Regions from separate parts of the Halomonas qinghailakensis genome, predicted to be linked through region 1. Evidence: riboswitches for the same ligand, from Rfam matches in the RefSeq annotation. Region 1 holds a riboswitch; the other holds the start of a gene.
What was found. A riboswitch is a leader RNA that binds a small molecule or an ion and turns the genes downstream of it on or off. The one in region 1 is predicted to bind thiamine pyrophosphate.
Positions count from the first base shown of each region.

Region 2: another riboswitch for thiamine pyrophosphate. It lies ahead of thiM (hydroxyethylthiazole kinase); the one in region 1 lies ahead of M0220_RS12385 (SLC5/6 family protein).

Region 1 is NZ_CP096973.1:2,672,069-2,683,777, forward strand. Features, by position in the region: gene M0220_RS12360 (alpha-E domain-containing protein) at 1-31, shown strand, start outside; gene M0220_RS12365 (zinc-binding metallopeptidase family protein) at 38-1,096, opposite strand; gene M0220_RS12370 (CoA-acylating methylmalonate-semialdehyde dehydrogenase) at 1,328-2,827, shown strand; gene M0220_RS12375 (hypothetical protein) at 2,926-3,621, opposite strand; gene M0220_RS12380 (peroxidase-related enzyme) at 3,824-4,408, shown strand; TPP riboswitch at 4,520-4,627, shown strand; gene M0220_RS12385 (SLC5/6 family protein) at 4,617-6,008, shown strand; gene M0220_RS12390 (magnesium transporter CorA family protein) at 6,043-7,011, shown strand; gene M0220_RS12395 (NnrU family protein) at 7,126-7,704, shown strand; gene M0220_RS12400 (alcohol dehydrogenase catalytic domain-containing protein) at 7,869-9,050, shown strand; gene M0220_RS12405 (proline racemase family protein) at 9,047-10,096, shown strand; gene M0220_RS12410 (DUF1289 domain-containing protein) at 10,114-10,332, opposite strand; gene arfB (alternative ribosome rescue aminoacyl-tRNA hydrolase ArfB) at 10,455-10,871, opposite strand; gene M0220_RS12420 (DJ-1/PfpI family protein) at 11,139-11,708, shown strand.
Region 2 is NZ_CP096973.1:1,407,219-1,418,927, forward strand. Features, by position in the region: gene M0220_RS06590 (metal ABC transporter permease) at 1-630, shown strand, start outside; gene M0220_RS06595 (metal ABC transporter solute-binding protein, Zn/Mn family) at 658-1,716, shown strand; gene M0220_RS06600 (cupin domain-containing protein) at 1,856-2,551, shown strand; gene M0220_RS06605 (DUF6164 family protein) at 2,532-2,897, opposite strand; gene gloA (lactoylglutathione lyase) at 2,899-3,432, opposite strand; gene M0220_RS06615 (DUF2237 family protein) at 3,677-4,051, shown strand; gene M0220_RS06620 (hypothetical protein) at 4,206-4,550, shown strand; TPP riboswitch at 4,671-4,766, shown strand; gene thiM (hydroxyethylthiazole kinase) at 4,793-5,602, shown strand; gene thiE (thiamine phosphate synthase) at 5,592-6,212, shown strand; gene trhP (prephenate-dependent tRNA uridine(34) hydroxylase TrhP) at 6,285-7,649, opposite strand; gene M0220_RS06640 (DMT family transporter) at 7,839-8,714, opposite strand; gene M0220_RS06645 (serine hydrolase) at 8,814-10,166, opposite strand; gene rplQ (50S ribosomal protein L17) at 10,431-10,817, opposite strand; gene M0220_RS06655 (DNA-directed RNA polymerase subunit alpha) at 10,857-11,709, opposite strand, start outside.

The DNA.
Region 1 (11,709 bases):
AAGCCACGCAGGAGAGCACGACAACGATTAACGGTTGTTAAGTACGGGGGCTGGCGTTCGCATTAAGAATCAGTTGATGCAGATACGTCAGCTTCTGTCTCACCGCCGGGGCAATGACGCTCGGTGCTAAATCCAGCAGTCCCATATCACGATTGAGTTCGTTTACGGCCATGCCTACCTGATGGAATGCTCGTAACATGCTGTCTAATGTGCCGTTGTGTTCGGTGCGGGAAAGCCCCATATGACGCGCTGTATCGAGCACAGCGACCATATCTAAGTAGTACGCAAAGGTTTCCGCAAAGTCTTCCCATGGGTGCATCGAGGCGTAGGCAGAAATAAACTGTGTTGACCAATCAGCAGGCGTTCCCTGTTGGTAATACCGTTCTAAGGCATCACCGTAGGTAGGGTTGTTGTGATCTCCGAACACGTGGCGGCAGGTGTCTTCATCGCGTCCTTTTACCAATAAATCCCAATAGTAGTGACCAATTTCATGGCGGAAGTGGCCGATGAGAGTGCGGTGGGACTCATTCATATCAACCCGCAGGCGCTCGCGTTCAACGTCGTCGGCTTCTTTCACGTTGATCGTGATATGACCATTGGCATGGCCGGTGTATATCTTTTCCTGGCTAGCGGTAGAGCGCCAAAGGCCTTGATCGGGCAAGGCATCTGCCATAAACGAAAAGCTAAGCGGAACACGAATGTTTTCACCGTTGACGCCGTAGGGAAGCGTGAGTAAGTCTAATGTGTGAAATAGCCGTCGCTTGGCAGCTTCAAGCGCAGCCCAGCGCTCCCGGTTGCCATTGATAGTTAAGTCGGGAATCACTTCATTAAAGCGGCAGCAGTCGCAAAGCGTATCGGCATGCCCCTCGACCATCACTACCATCCGGTTGCATACATTCTCAACCGCATAGTTATGGCACTTCATTAAGGTGGATCCGCAGTCTGGGTGAGTGCAGCGGTATCCTCCATTTGGTAACGGTTCAAGAGCTACAATAGCTGAGCAGGTTGGGCACCAGCCCACCTCGGATTCGCAGGCCAAGCAATACGTGTTTTCAAAAAAAAGCGGGTTGCCACAGCGACAGCTAAAGGTCTGCATGGATGCCTCCTGGGGTGTTGAACACGTACGCGTCTAAACAACTGGGCACACGTCATTGGCCTGCTGTTAGCCAGCATAGCGAGGGCAGTGCTAGGAGGGAAAGCGTAAATAGTAGTGCTAGGTGAGTTTTATCTTTATCAAGTGGCTAATTGACGTTTACGTCAACTTGCTGCTATACCCTAGGGTTCATATTTACGTCTCATAATAAACATAACGATGAGGAAGGTAGTCATGTCTGTTCGTGAAATCCCTATGTATATCGATGGTCAGCCAGTCATGTCACAAAGCCAGGATTGGCGTGATGTGGTGAACCCGGCGACCCAAGAAGTTGTTGCCCGTGTGCCCTTTTGTACCGCCGAAGAAGTGGAGCGTGCGGTTGCGAGTGCTAAAACAGCATTCAAAGAGTGGCGTAAAGTGCCGCTTGGCAAGCGCATGCGCATTATGCTCAAGCTTCAGGCTCTGATACGGGAAAATACCGCTGAGTTAGCCGCATTGATTACGCAAGAGCATGGTAAAACCTTACCAGATGCCGAAGGCGAGGTAGGGCGCGGTTTAGAGGTAGTTGAACACGCTTGTTCGATTACCTCGCTGCAGCTGGGTGAGCTGGCGGAAAACGCCGCTAATGAAGTCGATGTTTACACCATGCACCAGCCACTGGGCGTTGGCGCGGGCATTACCGCCTTTAACTTTCCGATTATGCTGCCCTGTTTTATGTTCCCGATGGCCATTGCTACGGGCAACACCTTTGTACTGAAGCCTTCGGAACAAGATCCTAGCTCCACAATGCGTCTCGTGGAGCTTGCCCATGAAGCTGGCATACCCGCCGGTGTTTTGAACGTGGTGCATGGTGGTCCGGATGTCGCCAATCAGATCGCCGACCACCAGGATATTAAAGCGCTTTCGTTTATTGGTTCGACCCATGTCGGCTCGCTGCTTTACAACCGTGCTGCAGCTGCAGGCAAGCGTATGCAGTCGATGATGGGGGCTAAAAACCACTGTGTGGTGATGCCGGATGCTAACCGCAGCCAAGCTATTGATAGCCTGCTGGGTTCGGCATTTGGCGCCGCCGGCCAGCGCTGCATGGCTAACTCGGTTGTCGTGCTAGTGGGTGAAGCCCGTGAGTGGCTGAAAGATATTGAGGAAGGCGCGCGCCGAATGAAAGTAGGGCCGGGCACTCAGCGCGATGCAGACCTAGGCCCGCTTGTTTCTCCCCAAGCGAAGGATCGCGTTGAGCGCTTGATTTCGGCGGGTGAAAAAGAGGGCGCTAAACTTCTGGTGGATGGCCGTGGTTGCACGGTAGATGGCTATCCAAACGGTAATTTTGTTGGCCCAACCCTGTTTGCCGATGTGACCGCTGATATGACGGTGTACCGAGAAGAAATTTTCGGCCCCGTACTGTGCGTGGTCAATGTAGAAACACTGGATGACGCGATCGAGTTTATCAACGCTAACCCGAATGGAAATGGTACGTCGATATTTACCAATTCAGGTTGGGTGGCACGGCGTTTTGAAACAGACATTGACGTTGGCCAAATAGGTATCAATGTGCCGATTCCTGTCCCTGTGGCTTACTTTAGCTTTACTGGGTCGCGTGCTTCCAAGCTTGGTGATCTGGGGCCAAACGGCAAACAGGCAATTACGTTCTGGACGCAAACCAAAACGGTTACCGCCCGTTGGTTTGAGCCAGAAAATGTCTCTAGCGGCATCAACAGTACTATTTCCTTAAGCTAACCGTGATCAATAAAGCCCCGTGAAAACGGGGCTTCTTGATGTACGGCGTCGGATGGCATGGCTTCAGAGTAAATAACTTTAGCTTGATAAATAACGGGTTATCTATCTGGAAACAAAGGCAGACTTTCGCGGATAAGTTGCTCAATAGGGCCAAGCTGGCCAGCATGCAGTATCAGCATGGTGGGCACTATTTTTTTGTAGTGGGCCGGGGGCGTTAACAGCGCGAACTCGCCTTCTTCAATATGAAATTCATGGAGTTCTTGGAGGCCCTCAGGCGTTTCGCATTGAGAACAACGGTAATTGTCGTCTTCACCATATACAAGGCGATGATACATTTTGAATAGCGTGTAAATTGCTAAACCACCCGGTAAGGCAGGCCAGCGTGCGGGTATATTGCGCGTCGCTTCCGTAATGATACGTCCTTCTGCCTCTTCTGCCTGGGCAAATAGTTTGGCTAATGGCGCAGTAAGAAGCGAGGTATCTTCGGCTGGTAGTGGTTGACGCTGCTGAGAGGCCTGGGAAAATTCGTTTGTCACTCGGTGTAAGTCTTCTAACGAAGTAAGCGGATAATCAATGTGCTTCAATTCGCTTGGCTCGAAACTGCCGTTTTCCCAACCATGAATGACCCGAAGGGTCATCGGCGACTGTTGCAGGGGCTGTGCAAAGAGGATGTGCAGCATGACTCGAATGTGTAGCTGCCGCTCATCGGTATCGTTGTCGAACGCGCGGTAAGGGTCAGCAAAAAGTGTGTGTAAGCGCCCTGGCGTATGCTCTTTCGCTTCGAAATGCTGCATGTGAGTGTCCCTGTAAGGTGCCATTTTACGCGTTCATTGCGCGGCTTATAGGTTATTGAGTTGTTAAGAGTATGGACAGCGTGAGCCGCGATTGAAAGTCACTTTGTTTAGTATTTTGTTACTGAATAGCGTTCAGTCAGCAGTATAAATGTTTAACCAAAACAAAAATTTAAAACCTGCTTTTAGGAAAAGAGGAACCGCGATGATAAACCCACTTAGCCGTTTCCATGTGCCAGAAACCCTTGACGAACTGCCTGATGATATTCGTGAAGCAATAGTAAATGTTCAAAGCAAGGCGGGCTTTGTACCCAACGTATTTTTAATGTTGGCCCACCGCCCCGATGAGTTTCGCGCGTTTTTTGCGTACCACGATGCGCTAATGGAGCGTGAGTCCGACACGCTCACCAAGGCTGAAAAAGAGATGATTGTGGTAGCCACAAGTGCACGCAATCGTTGTCTTTATTGTGTCGTTGCGCATGGGGCCTTATTGAGAATTTATAGCAAGGACCCGTTAGTAGCAGACAACGTTGCAATTAACCACCTGACCGCAGGACTGAGCGAACGTCATCGCATGATGTTGGATTTTGCAATGCATTGCGGTATTGAAGTGGGTGAGTTCTCTTCCGAATGGCAGGCCAGATTAGAGCAAGTGGGTTTCACGCTGGAAGATTGTTGGGACATTGGTGCCATTGTCGCTTTTTTTGGAATGTCGAACCGATTGGTTACCATGGCAGGCACCCCACCTAATGAAGAGTTCTACTTAATGGGACGCCTACCGCGATCATAAAGGGAAAATAGTAGGAAAAAAGTTACCCACCAAGGCGTTACTCACTGACAGATTTTACTAACGCCCAACCTTTACTAACGAACCACTTTCACCGAGGATAGCGTCTCCATTCACTGTCGCCAGGGGAGCTCCACACTGATGGGCTGAGAATGCGCACTGCGCAGACCCTGGAACCTGATCCGGTTAATACCGGCGGAGGAAGTGCGACATGCCTTACCTAACATCAGCCGTACTGGGTGCGGCACTACTTTGCTTTGCCTTTTTGGGCCTTCGGGCACGCCATGTGCAGGGGTCGCTCGATGACTACGTGACAGCACGCAATTCGCAAACGGCCTCCACGCTGGGGTTCTCATTTTTAGCCTCGGGAATGGGCGCTTGGATTTTGTTTGCACCGCCTGAAATAGGTGCGTTTGTTGGGCCATTAGCGCTCGCAGGCTATGCAATAGGCTCTGCGCTGCCGTTTATTGTCTTAGGGCTTTACGGGCCAAAAATTCGCCGTGCTTTGCCAGAGGGCAGAAGCATTGCTGAATTTGCTGATGCCTGTTATGGCAAAGGCGTGCGTCGCTGGGTATCGCTGGCCTCTGTTGCTTATATGGGCTGTTTTTTAGCGGCGGAACTAACGGCCATCGGCGCGATTACCGCGCTGCTGTCAGAGGTACCTCCGGCGCTGGTGATTATTGGTGTTGCGCTCACAACCTTGGTGTACACGGTGGTTGGTGGGCTACGGGCAAGCCTCGCCACGGATCGCTGGCAAGCGTGGCTTTTGTTGGCCCTGTTAGCAGCTGTTGGCAGCGTTGCCATATGGCGGCTGCCAACCATGCCGAATGACGCAGTGATGCCTTCTATTCCTATCACAAGTGCGCTCAGCGTTGCTCTTACACTTGTCATTGCGGTGACCGCCGCCAATCTTTTCCATCAAGGCTATTGGCAGCGTGTATGGGCTGCCCAGGATGACCAGAGCTTAGGCCGAGGTGCTTGGCTAGGCGGCGGTATGACCGTGTTGGTGGTGATGGTCATTGGCGGTGTCGGCATGATGGCCGCGATGAGTGGAGTGCCACTTGGAGAGCCGCCTATTCCCTTCTTTGCACTGTTAACCGATGCGCCGGTGTGGGTAGCACTGCCCGCCTTAGTGCTGGCTGTCACGTTGGTAACCTCAAGTGTTGATACGCTTCAAAATGGCATCGCGTCGCTGATTGTTGGACGTGGCGGTGAACGGCATACAGCTTCTTTAACGACTGCTCGTTGGATAACGGTCGCCATGATGGTGCCAGTAGTGCTGATTGCGTTGCAGGGGTTGTCGGTACTGCGACTATTCTTAATCGCTGACTTACTGTGCGCTGCCATCGTGGTGCCGGTGCTGCTTGGCCTGTGGCAACGTATGACGCCTCTGGCGGCGATAGGGGGTGGTATGGCAGGGTTGGTAGGAGCAATACTGCCAGGCTGGATAAGTCAGGGAAGTGTCAGCGCGGGTATTATGGCAGCAACGTTCCCCGGCAGTATTCCCACGCTTGGGCCATTTTTAGGGGCGCTTCTGGCGTCTATTGTTGTCAGTGTGACGCTGGCCTATCTGCCTAATCGTCGTCAAAGCGTTAGGCAGTAACGTTAAGCCGTGAACCAAATTAACAGGGACGATGATGATTCGCAGCCTACTAACGATGCCGGATGGCGATGTGCATGAAGGTGATGAATGCCTTATTGATGTTTGGCAGGCAACGCCTGGCAGCCACTTATGGATAGATATGAAAGGCGAGCCAGAAACGCGTGAGCGCCAGTTACTGGAACGTTTTAATTGTCATCCAATGGCCATTCAGGATGCCCACAAGGAGCGTCATCCGCCTAAAATTGAAGAATTTGAGCATCATACATTGATTATCTACCGAGGTATTTCTTCGTTTGATGCCCAGCTCAAGTTCGTGCCTCAACAGGTGTGTTTTTTCATTGGTGAGCACTTTCTGATCACCTTGCATGCCGGTGAAGCGCTCAGCATTGAACGGCTTTTTAATGAGCATGGCAAAACGCTGCTGGCATTATCTCCCGAGCGTGTCGCGCTGAAAATCATGTATACCTCAGCAGGTTTCTATATTGATAGCTTATTGGAATTCGAAACTGAGCTAAGCGACATAGAAGATGAGCTGTTAGAGAATGGTAACGATGTGCTGATGCGAAAAATCACCACCTACCGTTCACGTTTGGTGAAGATGCGCCGTATTTTTAGCTATCATAAGGGCATTACCCAAGAGCTTACAGCCTACGATTACGCTCATCTGCCTCGTGGTGAAAGTGAAACGATGCATGCCATTACGGATGTAGAGGAGCGCTTTGAACGTCTTTATACTTTGACGCAAATGTATTATGACATTTGCGGTGACCTTATCGATGGCTATATTTCGATCTCTTCTCATCAGCTAAATATCACCATGCGTGTATTAACGGTGATTACGGCGATCTTTGTACCGTTAACGTTCATTGCTGGTATTTACGGTATGAACTTTGAATACATGCCAGAGCTGCGCTATCAATATGGTTATTTTTTTGTTTGGGGGGCTATGCTGGGTATCGGTGGTAGCTTGATTTGGCTATTTAAACGCAAAAGCTGGTTTTAAATCGAGATAGTTTCGCTGTTAGCGAAAAGTTGATAGTTCGCCATGTGGTTTGGGCGTGAGTGTGGCATGCTCGCAGTCGACCAACGACCTGCAAACAACCTGAGAGCCACCTTTATGACCATCATGATTATTGGCCTGCTGATATTTCTTGGCAGCCACTCCGTGCGTATCTTTGCTGAAGACTGGCGTCAGCAGCAGATTACTAAACATGGCGAAACCTCCTGGAAGCTAGCGTATTCCGTAGTATCAGTGATTGGACTGGCAATCGCTATCTACGGATTTGGCCAAATGCGCTTAGACTCTATTTACGTTTGGTTCCCGCCTATGGGCTTACGCCATGCGGTAGCGCTGCTGATGATTCCCGCCTTTATTATGCTGGTGGCAGCCTATGTGCCGCGCAATGCGATTAAAGCGAAGCTTGGCCACCCAATGATGTTGGCCGTTAAAATTTGGGCATTTTCTCATCTGTTGGCCAATGGCAGGCTTGGCGATATTATCTTTTTTGCAGCGTTTTTGGTGTGGGCTATCCTGGCGTTTAAAGCAGCCAAAAAACGTGATCGTGCCGCCCCGCCATCAGCGACCGTTATCTCTATCCCGGCAACAATAGCCACAGTGGTTGTGGGGCTGGTTGCGTATATTGTTTTTGCACTTTATCTACACATGCTGCTTATCGGTGTGCCTGTATTTAGCTGAAATTATTAATAAATATTAGCGGCGTCAACGGTGGTACTCCGTTGACGCCGTTTTGTTTTTATCTCTTTAGTAATTATCAAAGTTTGTTATTGTCGTCGTTTGTTACTGGCAACATTTGCTATTGTCAGTTCGGTTCGTCCACGCTTTTAAACAGGAGCAAATTTATGGCCGAAGCTGCACCTCAACTCCCCAAGACGATGTCTGCCATGCTATTAACTGGCCACGGTGATGTAGATAAGCTGCAGTATCGGCAGGATGTCGTTACCCCCCGACCTGGGCCGGGGCAAGTACTGGTTCAAGTAACGGCAACGGCTAAAAATAATACCGACCGAAAAGCGCGTGAAGGACTTTACCCAACGAAGGGCAAAGAGGAAGTCACATCGTTTGCGATGGGAGGCTCACCCACGCTGACCTTTCCTCGTATTCAAGGCGCCGATATTGCCGGCCGTGTGGTGGCAGTAGGCGAGGGTGTAGACGTTTCCCGTATTGGAGAGCGAGGCCTGCTCGACTTTAATATTTACGCTGATGAACGCCGCGATATTAACCTGACGCCTGATTATTACGGGCATGGCGCAGATGGCGGATACGCCGAGTATGTCGTAGTACCTGCTGATCAGTTCCACCATGTGCCTAACCCTAAATTGCAAGATGCAGAGCTTGCCTCAATGGGTATGTGTTCATATCAGACGGCCTATCACATGATGACCTCTGCCAACATAAGCGCAGGCGAACGCGTGTTAGTGACAGGTGCCAGTGGTGGGGTTGGAACGGCATTAATTCAGCTGTGCAGAATCGTGGGGGCTATTCCTTACGCGGTCAGCCAGTTGGATAAGGCCGATGCACTTTTGGCACTGGGTGCTGAGGCAGTGATCGACCGTGGTGATTTAGCCACTTTTGTTGAGCGTGTGTTGGCCGAAACCAGTGGCAAGCCGATTGATGCAGTGATGGACTTGGTCGGGGGGCAAATGACCGATCTGTTTATCGACACCATGATTGTCGACATGCAGGGGCGTAGCCGCTATCCGCGGTTATCCATTGCTGGCGCGAGTGGCGGCAATATTAGCGAGATGATGTGGACTCGGATCTATCTGTATCAGGTGCAAATTTTTGGTGTTTCTCATGGCACCCGGGAAGAGGCCGAGCAACTGATTGAATGGATTCGTAGCGGAGCACTAAAACCCGTGCTGCACGGCGCCTTTAAACTCTCAGACCTGCATAACGCTGAGCGCTACTTTGTGAACCGTGATAGTAACTATTTGGGCAAGATTGTGATTGTTCCTGATGCACAGTGGGAAACCCACGGCGCACCGTTTGCCCTCGCTACTGCTGAGGAGCAAGGTTTATGAAGAAGCTGCATACGATTCAATTGATGGATACCCATGCTGGTGGCGATGTTAGCCGCATTGTGACAGGGGGCATTGATCTACTTCCGGGTGCCACGGTACGCCAACAAATGGAGTTCCTGCGTGATGATGCTGATGGTTTAAGGCGACTGCTATTGGAAGAGCCGTACGGCATTTCAGAAATGTCGGTGGACTTGCTTGTTCCAGCCTCGCATCCAGAGGCAGTGGCGGGCTACATTATTATGGAAGTGATGGGGTATCCGATTTATTCTGGCTCTAACACGCTGTGCACTGCCACGGCGGTCTTGGAGAGCGGCCTTGTTCCTAAGCAGGAAGGGATTCAACGCTTTAAACTAGAAGCACCCGCAGGCTTGGTGCAAATTGAAGCAAAGGTGCGTAATGGGGTCGTGGAATCAGTTACCTGTGAAGGTCTGCCAAGCTATATCGATACCTATCGCGACACCATTCAAGTACCCGAAATAGGCACTGTTACTTACTCGGTCGCATACAGCGGTGGGTTTTATGCGTTGGTCGATGCCGAAGAGCTGGGCTTTAAATTAGTGCGCAATGAGGAGCAGGCACTTGCCGCTTGCGCTTATAAAATAGTTGAGGCGATCCAGGCGCAGCGCGGTTTTTCGCATTACACCTTAGGTGACGTCGGGCCATTGCCGTTTTTACACTTTATGGGGCCAGAAGAGAAAATAGCAGAAGACTATATTCGCTCGCGTTCAACCACCTATGTGCATCCCGGTGTTATTTGCCGTAGCACTACCGGCACCGGTACTTCAGCGCGCTTAGCACTGATGAATTATGAAGGTCGGCTGACGGTTGGCGATAAGTTAGAGACCGTGTCACTGCGTGAAACCGGATTTATTGGCACCTTCACTGGCACCCATCAAGAAGGTGATTACCAAGTGGTGGAAAACACCACAACAGGCCGTAGCTATGTGCTGGCAGAGTCAAAGATCGTGATTAACTGCGATGATCCGATGGTGTCATGTGGCGAACTGCACCATATTTTAAGCGACCGGCATACAGACGACATCTAGCTTACTTGGCGTACTGTTTACTTGGCGTACTGTGCGTCGATATAGCCTTCTTGTATAAGCCGATCCCACACCGGGGTCTTCTCGGCCTCGGTCATACTGCCCCAACAGGCAATCTCATCTAGCGTCCGACCACAGCCTTGGCATAGCGAAGAGGAGGGCTCAATGGTGCATACCTGAATGCAGGGCGACAGTGGGCGGGCAACGCGAAGGGTAGAGTGTGATGAGGCGCTGGACATGATGAAAAGACTCAATGAGTGATGAAAAAACGACGCTAAGTGAGCATTACATACTCAGCTCACAGTTTATGATCGGTGAATATTTTATAACCAGTTTGAACCGCTTATAGTCAGTGCGTATTTTACGAGATCGATACTTTACCACGCAGTGACTTTGTTTTGCCTTTACGAGTTTTGTGATCCACACGGCGGCGCTGCGAACCTTTGGTGGGCTTCGTTGGCCGACGCATTTTCTGTTGCTTTCCTGCGCTTTGAATCAATGCTTTTAAGCGAGCAAGAGCATCCTCTTTGTTCAATTCCAGGGTGCGATAGCTCTGGGCTTTAATAATCACTACACCCTCTTTACTAATGCGCTGATCAGATAGCGCCATTAAACGCTCTTTATAGATCGGCGGTAGTGTAGAGCTTTGAATATCGAAACGTAAATGCACCGCAGAAGCGACTTTATTGACGTTTTGGCCTCCCGAGCCTTGAGCTCTGATCTGGCTGATATCAATCTCCCAATCCGCTATCGTCACGCTATTAGAAATAGTGAGCATTCAGTTCCTTTATGTCGAATATGGCTCATAAGGCTAGCACACTTAGCACCAAGGAGCCGATCAGAGGTGGATGGTCCATTATCAGTCATGGCGTGTGTCAGGAATAGCCGAGCGCTGGCCTGCTGCGAGCACTAGCGGAGCGTCATCGTTACCAATGTTAGATGTAGTAGCGGTTTACTACCCACTGAGTAAAAGCGCTTGCTACTCTCATCTAACACGCCACGCGTGTGCTCTGGGCCTCGACCAATAACGACAAGGAGAAGTGAGATGAGCAACAAGCGAATTTTAATGATTACCGGAGATTTCACTGAAGATTACGAAACGATGGTGCCTTTCCAGGCGCTGATGGCGGTTGGACATCACGTCGACGCGGTGTGTCCCGACAAAGTAGCCGGTGATACCGTGGCAACGGCAATTCATGATTTTGAAGGTGACCAAACCTACACTGAAAAGCCTGGTCACCGTTTCGCTCTGAACGCCGATTTTGCCAAGGTTAACCCCGCTGACTACGATGCTTTGGTAGTTCCTGGCGGCCGTGCGCCGGAGTATTTGCGTTTAAACCAAGAAGTACTGGCGATGGTGAGACACTTCTTTGAAACCCAGAAACCGGTCGCAGCAATCTGTCATGGCGCGCAGTTGTTGGCCGCGGCGAAGGTGCTAGAAGGCAAGCAGTGTTCGGCTTATCCGGCTTGCCAACCAGAAGTGGAGCTCGCTGGCGGACACTTCGCTAACTTGGAGGTCACCGATGCAGTGACAGATGGCAACTTGGTAACGGCACCTGCTTGGCCCGCACACCCTGCTTGGCTTGCCCAGTTTATGGCGCTGTTGGATAAGTAAC
Region 2 (11,709 bases), 1.3 Mb from region 1:
GCTGGAGCTGTGTCGAAAATGGGCGGCCAGCGGGAAGATGCGGCGATGGCGAGCTTTTTTATTATTTCGCTAGCGGCCGGTGTATTACTTATTTCTATGGGTGGCAGCAGTGTGGATTTAACCCATGTGCTGTTCGGCTCAATTTTGGCGATTAACTCCACAGCGCTACTGCTCATTGCCTCTATCAGCACGTTGATTGTGATTATTCTGGCGATTATTTTCCGGGCGTTGGTCGTGGAGTGTTTAGACCCCCTGTTTTTACGCGGGCAAAGCCGCCGCAGTGGCTGGGTACATAGTGTTTTTTTAGGACTATTGGTGCTGAATTTAACTGCGGGGTTCCAAACATTGGGCACGTTAATGGCGGTGGGCTTAATGATGCTGCCTGCTACAGCAGCACGGTTTTGGAGTAAACGGCTGGAAGGCTTAATCGGCATTGCCGTGGTCTTAGCCATGATCGCTAGTACCGGTGGCTTATTGATTTCGTTCCACCTTGATACCCCCTCTGGGCCAAGCATTATTTTGCTGGCGGGGTTGGGCTATCTACTGTCGGCACTGTTCGGCCGCTATCACAGCTTAGCCGCGAAGCTGCGGCGTAAGACAACGCCGCTAGCGCTTGAACAGTCGTCATAACTTTTTATCTTTTTGAAGGAGCGTTGTATGTCGCTTTTCTCTTCATCGCGCTGGTTGGTAGGCGTTTCAGCCATGCTGGCACTGCCTGCGGCAATGGCTAACGATCGTGTTCAGGTGGTGACCAGCTTCTCTATTTTGGCCGATATGGTCGAAAACGTGGGCGGCGAACATGTCGAAGTTACATCGCTTGTCGGCCCTGACGGCGATGCTCATGTTTATTCGCCCAGCCCAGGCGATGCCCGCGCGCTGGCTGGCGCTGATATGGTGGTGTTTAACGGGCTGTTATTTGAGGGCTGGATGGAGCGCTTGATTGAATCGAGCGACTATTCGGGCGCACTGGTTATGGCAACGACAGGCCTTGAACCCCGAGCTTTTGCCGAGCATGGTCATGAAGAAGAGGGTCATGATGACCATGGGCACGGGCACGACGAGCACGGGCATGACGACCATGGGCACGACGAGCACGATCACAGTGAACATAACCACGGCGATGATGATCCACATGCATGGCAGGACCTACGTCAAGCAAAGGTCTACGTTACCAATATTCGCGATGGCTTGATCGAAGCTGACAGCGCTAATGCCGATAGTTATCAAGCGAATGCTGAGCGTTATTTAGCAGAGATAGAGCAGGCGGATAGCGAGATTCGCGATTTGTTAAGCGGCATTCCGGCATCTGCCAGCGTGATTACCGGCCACGATTCGTTTGGCTATTTTTCAAATGCTTATGGGGTGAGCTTTCTTTCTCCTGTCGGACTGTCTACTGAAGCTGACCCCAGCGGCGCTAGCATGGCTGCGCTGGTGGATGTCATCGAACAGGAAAACGTGCAGGCACTATTTCATGAGAACATGACCAACCAAGCGATCATTAATCAGCTTGCCGAAGAAACTGGCCTGCCGATTGTTGGCACGCTATATGCTGATGCGCTGGCCAGTGAAGGCGACGCCAGCACTTACCTGGGCATGATGCGTCATAACGCCAAGGTGTTGCACGCGGCTCTGGCCGAGGCGGGTCAAGCTAATGACGACCACGACCACGACCACGACCACGACCACGACCACGACCATCATGGTCATGCTCATTAAGATAAAATGTAAACATTTGAATACCGTCAAGCAGACGGTATTTTTTTGCGTTGCATTTTGCCCTGGGGATGGGGAGACTTGCACTACTGCTGCGAATTTTCACCTCTGCAAATTTTCACCCCTGTAAAGAGCCAACACCATGCGACTGAACGCCGATTTTAGCCACTTTGCCTGTGTCACACCGGATCAGTATCGTTGGGTGGACTCCCCCAGTGCTGGTGTAGAGCGCATGATGCTGGACCGCATTGGCGACGAAGTCGCCAGAGCTACTAGCCTAGTGCGCTACGCGCCGAACAGCCAGTTCAGCCGTCATACTCACGGCGGTGGTGAAGAAATTTTGGTGCTGGAAGGTGTCTTTGCCGATGAGCATGGCCGCTATCCGGCAGGCAGCTACTTACGCAACCCGATTGGCACTGGTCATACCCCGCAAATAGGCGAAGAAGGCGCACTTATTCTGGTTAAGCTACACCAGTTTGATGAAGATGATCTTCTTCAGCTGGCCGTGCCTGCCCATCGCCTTCCCTGGCAACCCGACCGGCGGCCTGGCATTACTTATAAAATGCTACACACCTATAGCTCAGAACAGTACGGTCCTGAACGAGTCAGCCTAGAACGCTGGGAGGCCGATACAACGGTGTCTTATCCAACGCTTAGCGGCGGTTTAGAGCTATTTGTGTTGGAAGGTGCTGTTCTTAGTGATGGGCAGGAGTACGCGACTGGCAGTTGGTGTCGCTTCCCGGTGGGTGCGGCACCTCAGTTGCAAGCAGGTAGCGAAGGCGTGCAGCTTTATTTAAAGCGCGGCCATTTAGCCGCCGCTAATTTACTAAGCCAATAAACGGTAGCAGCGTCAATAACGCAATCAGTATCACGGCAACCATCACCAATAAGACTTGCACGGGGTGGGCGAGAAAGCGCCGCCATAACGTAGGGGCATTGCCACTAGCAACGGCTTCTTCATGGGCGCGCCGTGCGTTGGCTTGGCGGTTTTCCTGATACGCTGCCAACGCTGCTTCGGCAGCCTCGCGTTGTGCGGTGTTACGCAGCCAAATGGCATCGACACCCAGGCGAAAAAACCCCGCCTGGGTTTCATACACATCAAAGCCCTGCTCATCTAGCAGCTGGCGTACTTCCATCGCTTCTTCATCTGTCACGTGGCGCAACCGAAACAGCAAGTGGGCCATGTTAGTCGCCCTTATCAGCCATACGGTCTGCCTGAATCACCTCGATCCAGTAGCCGTCTGCATCTTTGACAAAAATAACGTCTTTCATCTTGCCCTGATCCGCGCGCTTAACGAACGTCACCTGATGCTCGTCGAACCATGCTTGAGCGGCTTCTAGGTCAGGCACGCTAAAGCAAATATGACCAAACCCTTGGGGTTCTGCGTTACCGTCGTGATAGGCAAAATCTTGCTGATCCTCGGTGCCCCAGTTATGCGTTAACTCTAACAAGCCTTTCTGACTGAAGGTCCAAGCAGTACGGGCTTGAAGGTCTTCCGGTACATTATCGCTGTCTTCCATATTGGCTAGAAAGTAGAGCGAAAACTGCATCTCTTCAAAATCCAATCGACGTAGCACCTGCATGCCAAAGACCGTGGAGTAAAACGCTAGCGCGCGTTCGGGATCTTTTACCCGCAGCATCGTATGATTTAAGCGAAACCCTTGGGTTTGCGGCGCAGCGGATGCGACACCGGGATGTTGTTCGCCTTGAAACGACATAACCTCTCCTATTTCATATTCATAAAATACGTTGACGAACCCTACAACCTGTACAAAACTTTGACCACTTTCAATAATTCGTAAGCTTTTAAGTACAGACGTTTTTAAGTACGTAAGCTTTTACGTACGTAGTCTATCAGCACCTGATGCACTACCTTACCTCATCATGCTGTTTCACTATTTAAAAGGTGGGCATCGTTTAGCTAGCCCTTAGCTTAGCCCGCCCTATGCCAGAGGAGCCACTATGTCTCGTGATCGCAATGTGCTAGGTGAACCATTAACGCCCTGCTGCCATGACCCTAAAACCGGTTTTTACCGCGATGGCTTTTGTCGTACAGGGCCCGATGATGTCGGTACGCACTCAGTATGCGCGATGGTAACCGAAGAATTTTTAACGTTTTCAAGAGCTCAAGGCAACGACCTAGTGACTCCACGCCCAGAATATGGGTTTCCAGGCCTGCAGCCCGGCGACCGCTGGTGTGTCTGTGCCAACCGTTGGCAGGAAGCTGCACAAGTTGGCTTGGCTCCACCAGTGTTATTGTCTGGCACTCATGAGAAAACATTAGAGATTATTCCATTCATCAAGCTGCAGCAGCATGCACTGGATGCTGTTCATTAAGTGCTTTCGCTTCGAATCCTGGAATTTCTATGCAAACCTTCTACACTCTAGTGTGTATTTTTACAAAACTTAATTACCTTTACTAACTTCGCTTGTAGCATTCCTCTAGAGAACACTGTGATGCCTTACTAACGGTATCCACTTGGAGTTTGTCATGACTGCGATTGATATGACCCTCGGCGACCATCTAACACTCAAGCAGTTGGCCCGCGCCATACAGAATGGCTTTTCGCCTATTGTGGAAGTCGAATCCATGGATGGCATCTATAAAGTTCGCTTCCATCACGCTAACGGTGTCTCTGATTTAACCAATGCCCAAGGCCATGTCAGTACCTTTTTGGGCACTGGTGAAATTCGCGATACTCTAGGCCAATTAGGCCTTACTCATGGCGTGCTTACCTTTGCAGACCAGTGTGGCGATGAAATGATTGGTGTCGAAGGAAAAGCGATAACTCCCGATGAAATGTTAACTTACGGTACACGTATCGCATTTCGCTAATCGCGCTTCGCTAATAGCTAACTGTTAGCTAATAGCTAACTGGTAGTCTGTTAATAGCTAAGACAGTTAGTAGCGCGAAAGCCCTCAGGCTTTACAGATTGATCTAAGCCAAGGATAGTACTACCACGACAGGGGCGCCCATGACTAATGGGCTGAGAAGCACCCTTTGAACCTGAACCGGATAACGCCGGCGTAGGGAGTCGTGGTGCGGCTGCACCACCTCCCCCTGCCGGGAGGATATTATGCTTTCACGCCCACTCGGCGATTACCTCATCGCTCTGCGCGCTGCGACACCACTGGTACATTGCATTACCAACTACGTGGCGATGAACAGCACCGCTAATTTGCTATTAGCGACAGGCGCATCCCCTGCCATGCTACATGCGCAAGAAGAGGTGGCTGAATTCACCGCTATTTCTGGCGCGCTATCGATCAATATTGGCACCCTCTCTTCCCCTTGGGCTGACGCCATGGTTATCGCTGCGCGCACCGCCCAGCAAAACAATATTCCATGGGTGCTCGATCCTGTTGCGGTTGGTGCCACCACCTTTCGCCAGCGTTTGTGCAAGACGCTGCTGACTTATCAACCCAGCGTTATTCGCGGCAACGCCTCGGAAATCCAAGCGCTTAACGGTTTGGCTAGCCTGGGGCGAGGCGTTGATGCCACCACCAGTTCTCAAGAAGCCACGACCGCAGCCATTGCGCTAGCACAACAACATCGTTGCGTCGTCGCGGTTACCGGTGAGACAGATGTCATCACTGACGGCACCCATCATTATCGGCTTAAAGGTGGTCACCCGTTAATGCCCCGCGTGACTACCTTAGGCTGTGGACTGAGTGCGCTAGTGGCAAGCTTTGTGGCCGCCAATCACGAGCAGCCGTTGGAGGCCAGTTTGGCCGCCTTAGCATGTTTTAGCATAGCGGGCAGTCGCGCAGGTAAGCAGGCTCAAGGCCCTGGTAGTTTCCAGGTGGCGCTGTTGGATACGCTCTATCAGTTAACGCCCGACGATCTCTCAACTTTTGCTCAATTGGAGGCAGTGCATGCCGTTTGATCTTTCGCTCTATCTCATTACTGATGCTGAGCTATGCGCCGAATTTGGCCTTGAAAAGACGGTCGAAGCGGCTATACAAGGCGGCATTACCATGGTGCAGCTACGCGATAAATACGCGAGTGACGAGCAAATGATCGCCCAGGCCAAACGCCTCAAAGCGATGTTATCAGGTAGTGGCGTTCCACTGATTATTAACGATCGTCTGAACGTGGCGTTAGCCAGCCAAGCTGATGGCTTACATGTCGGGCAAAGCGACACGGCTGTTCAAGAAGCGCGAAACACTCTCGGCCAGCACGCCATTATTGGGCTTTCGATTAACACCCCTGCCCAACTTCAGGAAGCTCCCGTCGAACTGCTCAATTACGTCGGTTTAGGGCCCGTCTTTGCAACTGGCAGCAAACAAGATCACGCCCAGCCAATTGGCTTTGATGGGCTGGCATGGCTTGCTAATGCTTGCCAACTCCCCAGTGTCGCGATTGGTGGACTAAAAGCTGAACACATGGCTCAAGTGAAAGCCGCTGGGGCAAACGGTATTGCGGTTATTTCTGCTATTTGTGGTCAGCCAGACCCACGCTTAGCCGCGCAGGCCTTTTTCCACGACCGCTTGTAACCATCTTCCTAACGACGCTCTTAACGGGTCTCTTAAGACCACGCAACAACTGTGCGTGATCTTAAGGATAATTTAAGCAGCAGGTACGCCGAGTTGAACCGCGGCAATAGATCCTGCTGGCTTGAGGTCGCGCATTAAAAGCGCAAACTCTAGCTGTTCAGGAGGGATGCTGACGCCTGGCATTGGGATACGTACCCGGTGCCCAGAGCCAGGAGCGGCCTTTTGGGCTTCGCCGCGGGTATTCTCAATATGGTCAAGCACAAAACGGTGGTTTCCACTTGGCAGCATCAGCTCCATGCCATCGCCTATTTCAAAGCGGTTTTTCACCTCAATGTCTAGCCAGCCACGCACGGGATCGTAGCCCAATACTTCACCGACAAACTGTTGGTGGACACCGATAGAGCTGCCCTGCTCATAGCTCTGAAATTCATCGTGTACATGGCGCCGATAGAAGCCTTCGGTGTACCCCCTGTTGGCTAGGTTTTCAAGCTCATCCATTAGCCCCATATTAAAGGGACGGCCAGCCACGGCATCGTCAATTGCTCGGCGGTAAACCTGTGCGGTGCGTGCAACATAGTAGTGGGACTTTGTCCGCCCTTCGATCTTTAGCGATGCCACACCCATTTCTGTCAGGCGCGCTACGTGCTGTACCGCACGCAGATCCTTCGAGTTCATAATGTAGGTGCCGTGTTCATCTTCGTACACCGGCATTAATTTACCGGGGCGAGTAACGTCTTCAATTAGCGCCGAGAGCTCGTCTTGGTCGGCGGCAGACGTGCTAACACCGGCAGGTATCAGGTCGCCTGTCTCATCTTGGGTAGCCGCTATCGTGTTGTACTTCCAACGGCATGCATTGGTGCAGGTACCTTGATTGGGGTCACGGTGGTTAAAATAGCCCGATAGCAGGCAGCGCCCAGAATAAGCGATACATAGCGCACCGTGAACAAAGGTTTCGATCTCTAGGCCAGGGCACTCGGCACGAATTTCACCTATTTCTTCAAGGGATAACTCCCGAGATAAAATAATGCGGCTGATACCTTGGCGCTGCCAGAATTGCGCAGCGGCCCAGTTCACCACGTTAGATTGCACCGAAAGATGAATCTCTTGATCCGGCCAGCGATCGCGAATCATCATAATCAGTCCCGGGTCTGACATGATCAGCGCATCCGGCCCCGCCTCAATGACTGGCTCCATATCCCGCAGGTACGTTTTCAATTTGCTGTTATGTGGGGCAATGTTAGAAGCAACGTAGAACTTCTTGCCTCGCGCGTGGGCGTAGTCAATACCACGATGCAAATTATCGACTTTAAAATCGTTGTTGCGCACCCGAAGTGAATAGCGAGGTTGACCTGCGTACACCGCATCAGCCCCATAGGCAAACGCGTAACGCATATTTTTAAAAGTACCGGCAGGCGAGAGTAATTCAGGAGCTTGCATAGATAGTCACCGTTGTCAGGACGATGGCGCAGGAGCGCTTATGATGAGAGTGGCGGATTATAACCAGCTCAAGCCCTCTGTCTTGCCCAGCTACCAACTTTGATGATCCAGATCAAAAAGTAGCCGTAATCAGTTGTTTGATAACCCTTAGAGGTAACAACGCTGTTGCTCACCCAGCGGCCAACACGTTTACGCAGTTGGGCGACGCTTCAGCGTCGTACGGCGGTCATGGTAGGCAATCGCTAGCCCGCTGCCCATAATCAGCGCACTGCCCACCCATACCCATAGGTCAGGCAGTTCTCCCCAGAACCACCAACCCAACAGTACCGCCCACAGCATGGCCGTGTAATCAAACGGTGCTGCAATAGCCGCTGGGGCAAAGCGAAAGGCTAAGGTAATAAATGCGGTGGCTCCGATACCTAATACACCGGCGGCTAAAAAACCCAACCAGTGCCAGGGCTGCGGGGTCTGCCACACCCAGGGCAAGCTAATAGTTGTCAGTAAAAAAGGTACTAACGTCATATAAAATACCATTGCCCATAGGTGCTCCCGAGCACCATAGCGACGCGCAGTAATCATCAGCAATGCATAGAAAACTGCCGCCCCCAGAAGGGTCAGCGCGCCCACCTGAAACGCGCCACCACCTGGGCGAACCACGATTAATACACCAACAAAACCAACTAACGATGCTATCAGTACCGGTGGATCAATACGCTCACCAAGCAGTGGCACCGACAGCAGCGTGACAAACAACGGCGCTACAAATGCAATCGCTGTGGCTTCGGCAAGCGGCATCAGCGTTAGCCCCCAAACAAAGCAGACCATGGTGGCAGTGTAAATTAGCCCTCTTAACAAATGCACACGAGGCCGCGCGGTACGCAGCTTGCGTAATCCACCTGAGAAATAAGCCAAGAGTGCAATTAACGGTAATGACACTAAGGTACGAAAGAAAATAATCTGTAACGGCGAATGCACTTCACCTAGCCATTTCGACACCGCATCACCCAACGCTAAGAACAGCACCCCCAAGCACATACAGAGAATGCCTTTTAACGACGTAGTCACGATGCTCTCCTTACTTTCCAGACACTATCTAGCGGAATTCAACACTAATAAAAAACCCCGCCAATGGGACACTGGCGGGGTCGCGATTGTCGTGTGGCTTTATAAGCTTGCGTTGACCACCATGCACTCCATACCCTGCGCCTTTAACGACCTACAGGCACGCCTTGCACGCGGTTCATCCAGTGCCACGACCCTAGCGCGGAATACTGTTGTTTGGCCCTCTAGCGCATCGATAGCAACACGTCCACCCACTTCATGGGGTAGTCGTTGAGCTGCTTGACGTGCCAGTTGCTCAGCGCGTGCCGCTTGGCTAAAAGCCCCTACCTGAATGCCCCAGCTATCTGAGGAGATTGCTCCCTGGGGCACTCCGGCAAGCTCTCGCTCACGTTCAAGAAAAGCAGCAAGTGGGTCTGGGGCATTGGTTGTAGATGCTTCCGCCGCTTCTTCCATTGAGCGTGAAAGGCGCTCTTCAACTTCGACAGACGGCGTAGAAGAAGCTGGTAAAGGGGACAACCTGGTCGCGGTTAAATCATTCCTAGTAGTGCCGTCACTCGCCAGTACGGGACGACTAGCTGCAGGTGGCGTTGTTACAGGCCGAGAAAGGGGGCGAGCAACAGGACCAGAAAAAGCCATATATTCGCTAGAAAAATTGGTATTCGCCAGCCATGTCTGCTGGTCTCGTAGGGCTGCACGTGCAAAGCTACGGTCTAATAGGTTAGCCATATGAGTATCTCGAGACGCCCCACTAAAGCCCCCCATTACAATTCCCACCAAACGACGACCGTCGTGAACAGCCGTTGTCGCCACGTTAAAACCCGATGCACGGATAAAGCCGGTTTTAAGGCCATCTGCCCCTGGGTAGTTTTTCACTAAACGGTTATGGCTGGTATGGCGGGTACCGCGATAAGTAAATTCTTGCAGCCCAAAATAGTGATAGTACTGAGGAAAGTCTTTCATCACTCGAACGGAGAGGGTCAGCATATCTCGAGCAGTCGTTACCTGTTGATCATCAGGCAGACCAGAGGCATTACGAAAGGTAGTGGCATTCATTCCCAATTCACGAGCTTTATCTGTCATTATTGCCCCAAAGCGTTGTTCGCTTCCTCCTAACGCTTCGGCTACTACGACAGCGACATCATTCGCTGACCGCACTGCTAACGCACGTATAGCAGTATCTACAGGAATAGTACTACCTGCCGATAACCACAATTTAGTGGCTGGCATTGCTGCAGCTTGAGCAGACACCGGCAGCGGCTGATCTAAACGAAGTTCGCCGCTTTCCAATGCTTCAAACGTAAGGTACAGCGTCATCATCTTGGTTAACGATGCAGGATAGCGACGCTCATCGGCATTCTCGGCGTACAAAACTTCCCCGTTTTCCAGATCTACCACGATACCCGCATAGCGCGGATTTGCCTGGGCAGCTGTCGCAATCCCCAACAGCAATACCATCAGAGACAATGGAAGCCACCAACACGCGACTTTTGTTGAGTACATTCCCCTTGTTGCCATACATGCCCCTTTCTTATTTGGCGTGATGTCGCCTTGCCTGCGAATGTCCTGATTAGCACACTTTAACGATCTAAGACTAGCACGGTAACTCGGCAAGTGAATTAACTAAGCAGTATATCGCTTGGAAACACAATGAATAGACCAAAAAAAACCGACCCTAAGGGGGTCGGTTTTCATTCTTGCTGAGTGACAACGCAGAGAAACTTACTCTTCTGCCGCTGCTTCTTCAACAACCGGGCGATCTACTAGCTCAACGAACGCCATAGGTGCGTTGTCGCCTGTGCGGAAACCGCACTTGAGAATACGGATGTAGCCACCCGGACGCTCGGCATAACGCGGACCTAACTCGTTGAACAATTTGCCGACGGCTTCTTTAGAGCGCGTACGGGAAAATGCCAAACGACGGTTTGCAACGCTATCCTGCTTAGCTAAGGTAATCAGCGGCTCGATAACGCGACGCAGTTCCTTGGCCTTAGGCAGGGTTGTCTTAATGACTTCATGTTCGACCAGCGAGACAGACATGTTCTTAAACATGGCCTGACGATGCGAGCTGGTACGATTCAGATGACGACCACTCTTACGATGACGCATGGTTGTAATTCCTTACCAAACTGGGACTCGAGTCGACACTCACGCGGAGGCCTTGTCGTCCTTCAGGCTAGCGGGTGGCCAATTTTCCAGCCGCATACCGAGGGACAAGCCACGCGCTGCCAGTACATCTTTGATTTCATTCAAAGACTTTTTACCAAGATTAGGTGTCTTCAGCAGCTCAACTTCAGTGCGCTGGATCAGATCACCAATATAATAAATATTCTCGGCTTTTAGGCAGTTAGCGCTGCGAACTGTCAACTCAAGATCGTCTACGGGGCGCAATAGGATAGGATCAACAAGATCCTCTTCCTCTTCGACTTCCTGTTCTTTGTCAGCTTCCAGGTCGACGAAGGCGGCCAGCTGCTCTTGCAGAATGGTCGCACTGCGACGGATAGCCTCTTCCGGATCCAGTGTACCGTCGGTTTCCAGATCGATAATTAGCTTATCGAGGTCGGTACGCTGCTCAACACGAGCGGCTTCAACCGAATAGGAAACACGCCGAACAGGGCTGAAGGTGGCATCCAGCTGCAGGCGGCCAATTGCACGTGTCTCCTCATCAGAGCCACGAGCGTCAGCCGGTTCGTAACCACGACCCAGCGCTACCTTAAGCTGAATTTTCAGCTCGGCACCTTCATTGACATGAGCAATGACGTGATCCGGGTTGACGATTTCGACGCTATGATCAAGCGCAATGTCGCCAGCGGTGACGACAGCTGGGCCCTGCTTGTTCAGCGAGAGCACCGCCTCGTCGCGGCTGTGCATCTTGATCGCAACATCTTTCAAGTTCAGGAGGATTTCGATGACATCTTCCTGCACCCCTTCGAGTGCACTGTATTCGTGCTCTACACCGGCAATTTCAGCCTCTACCACGGCAGCGCCGGGCATAGACGAA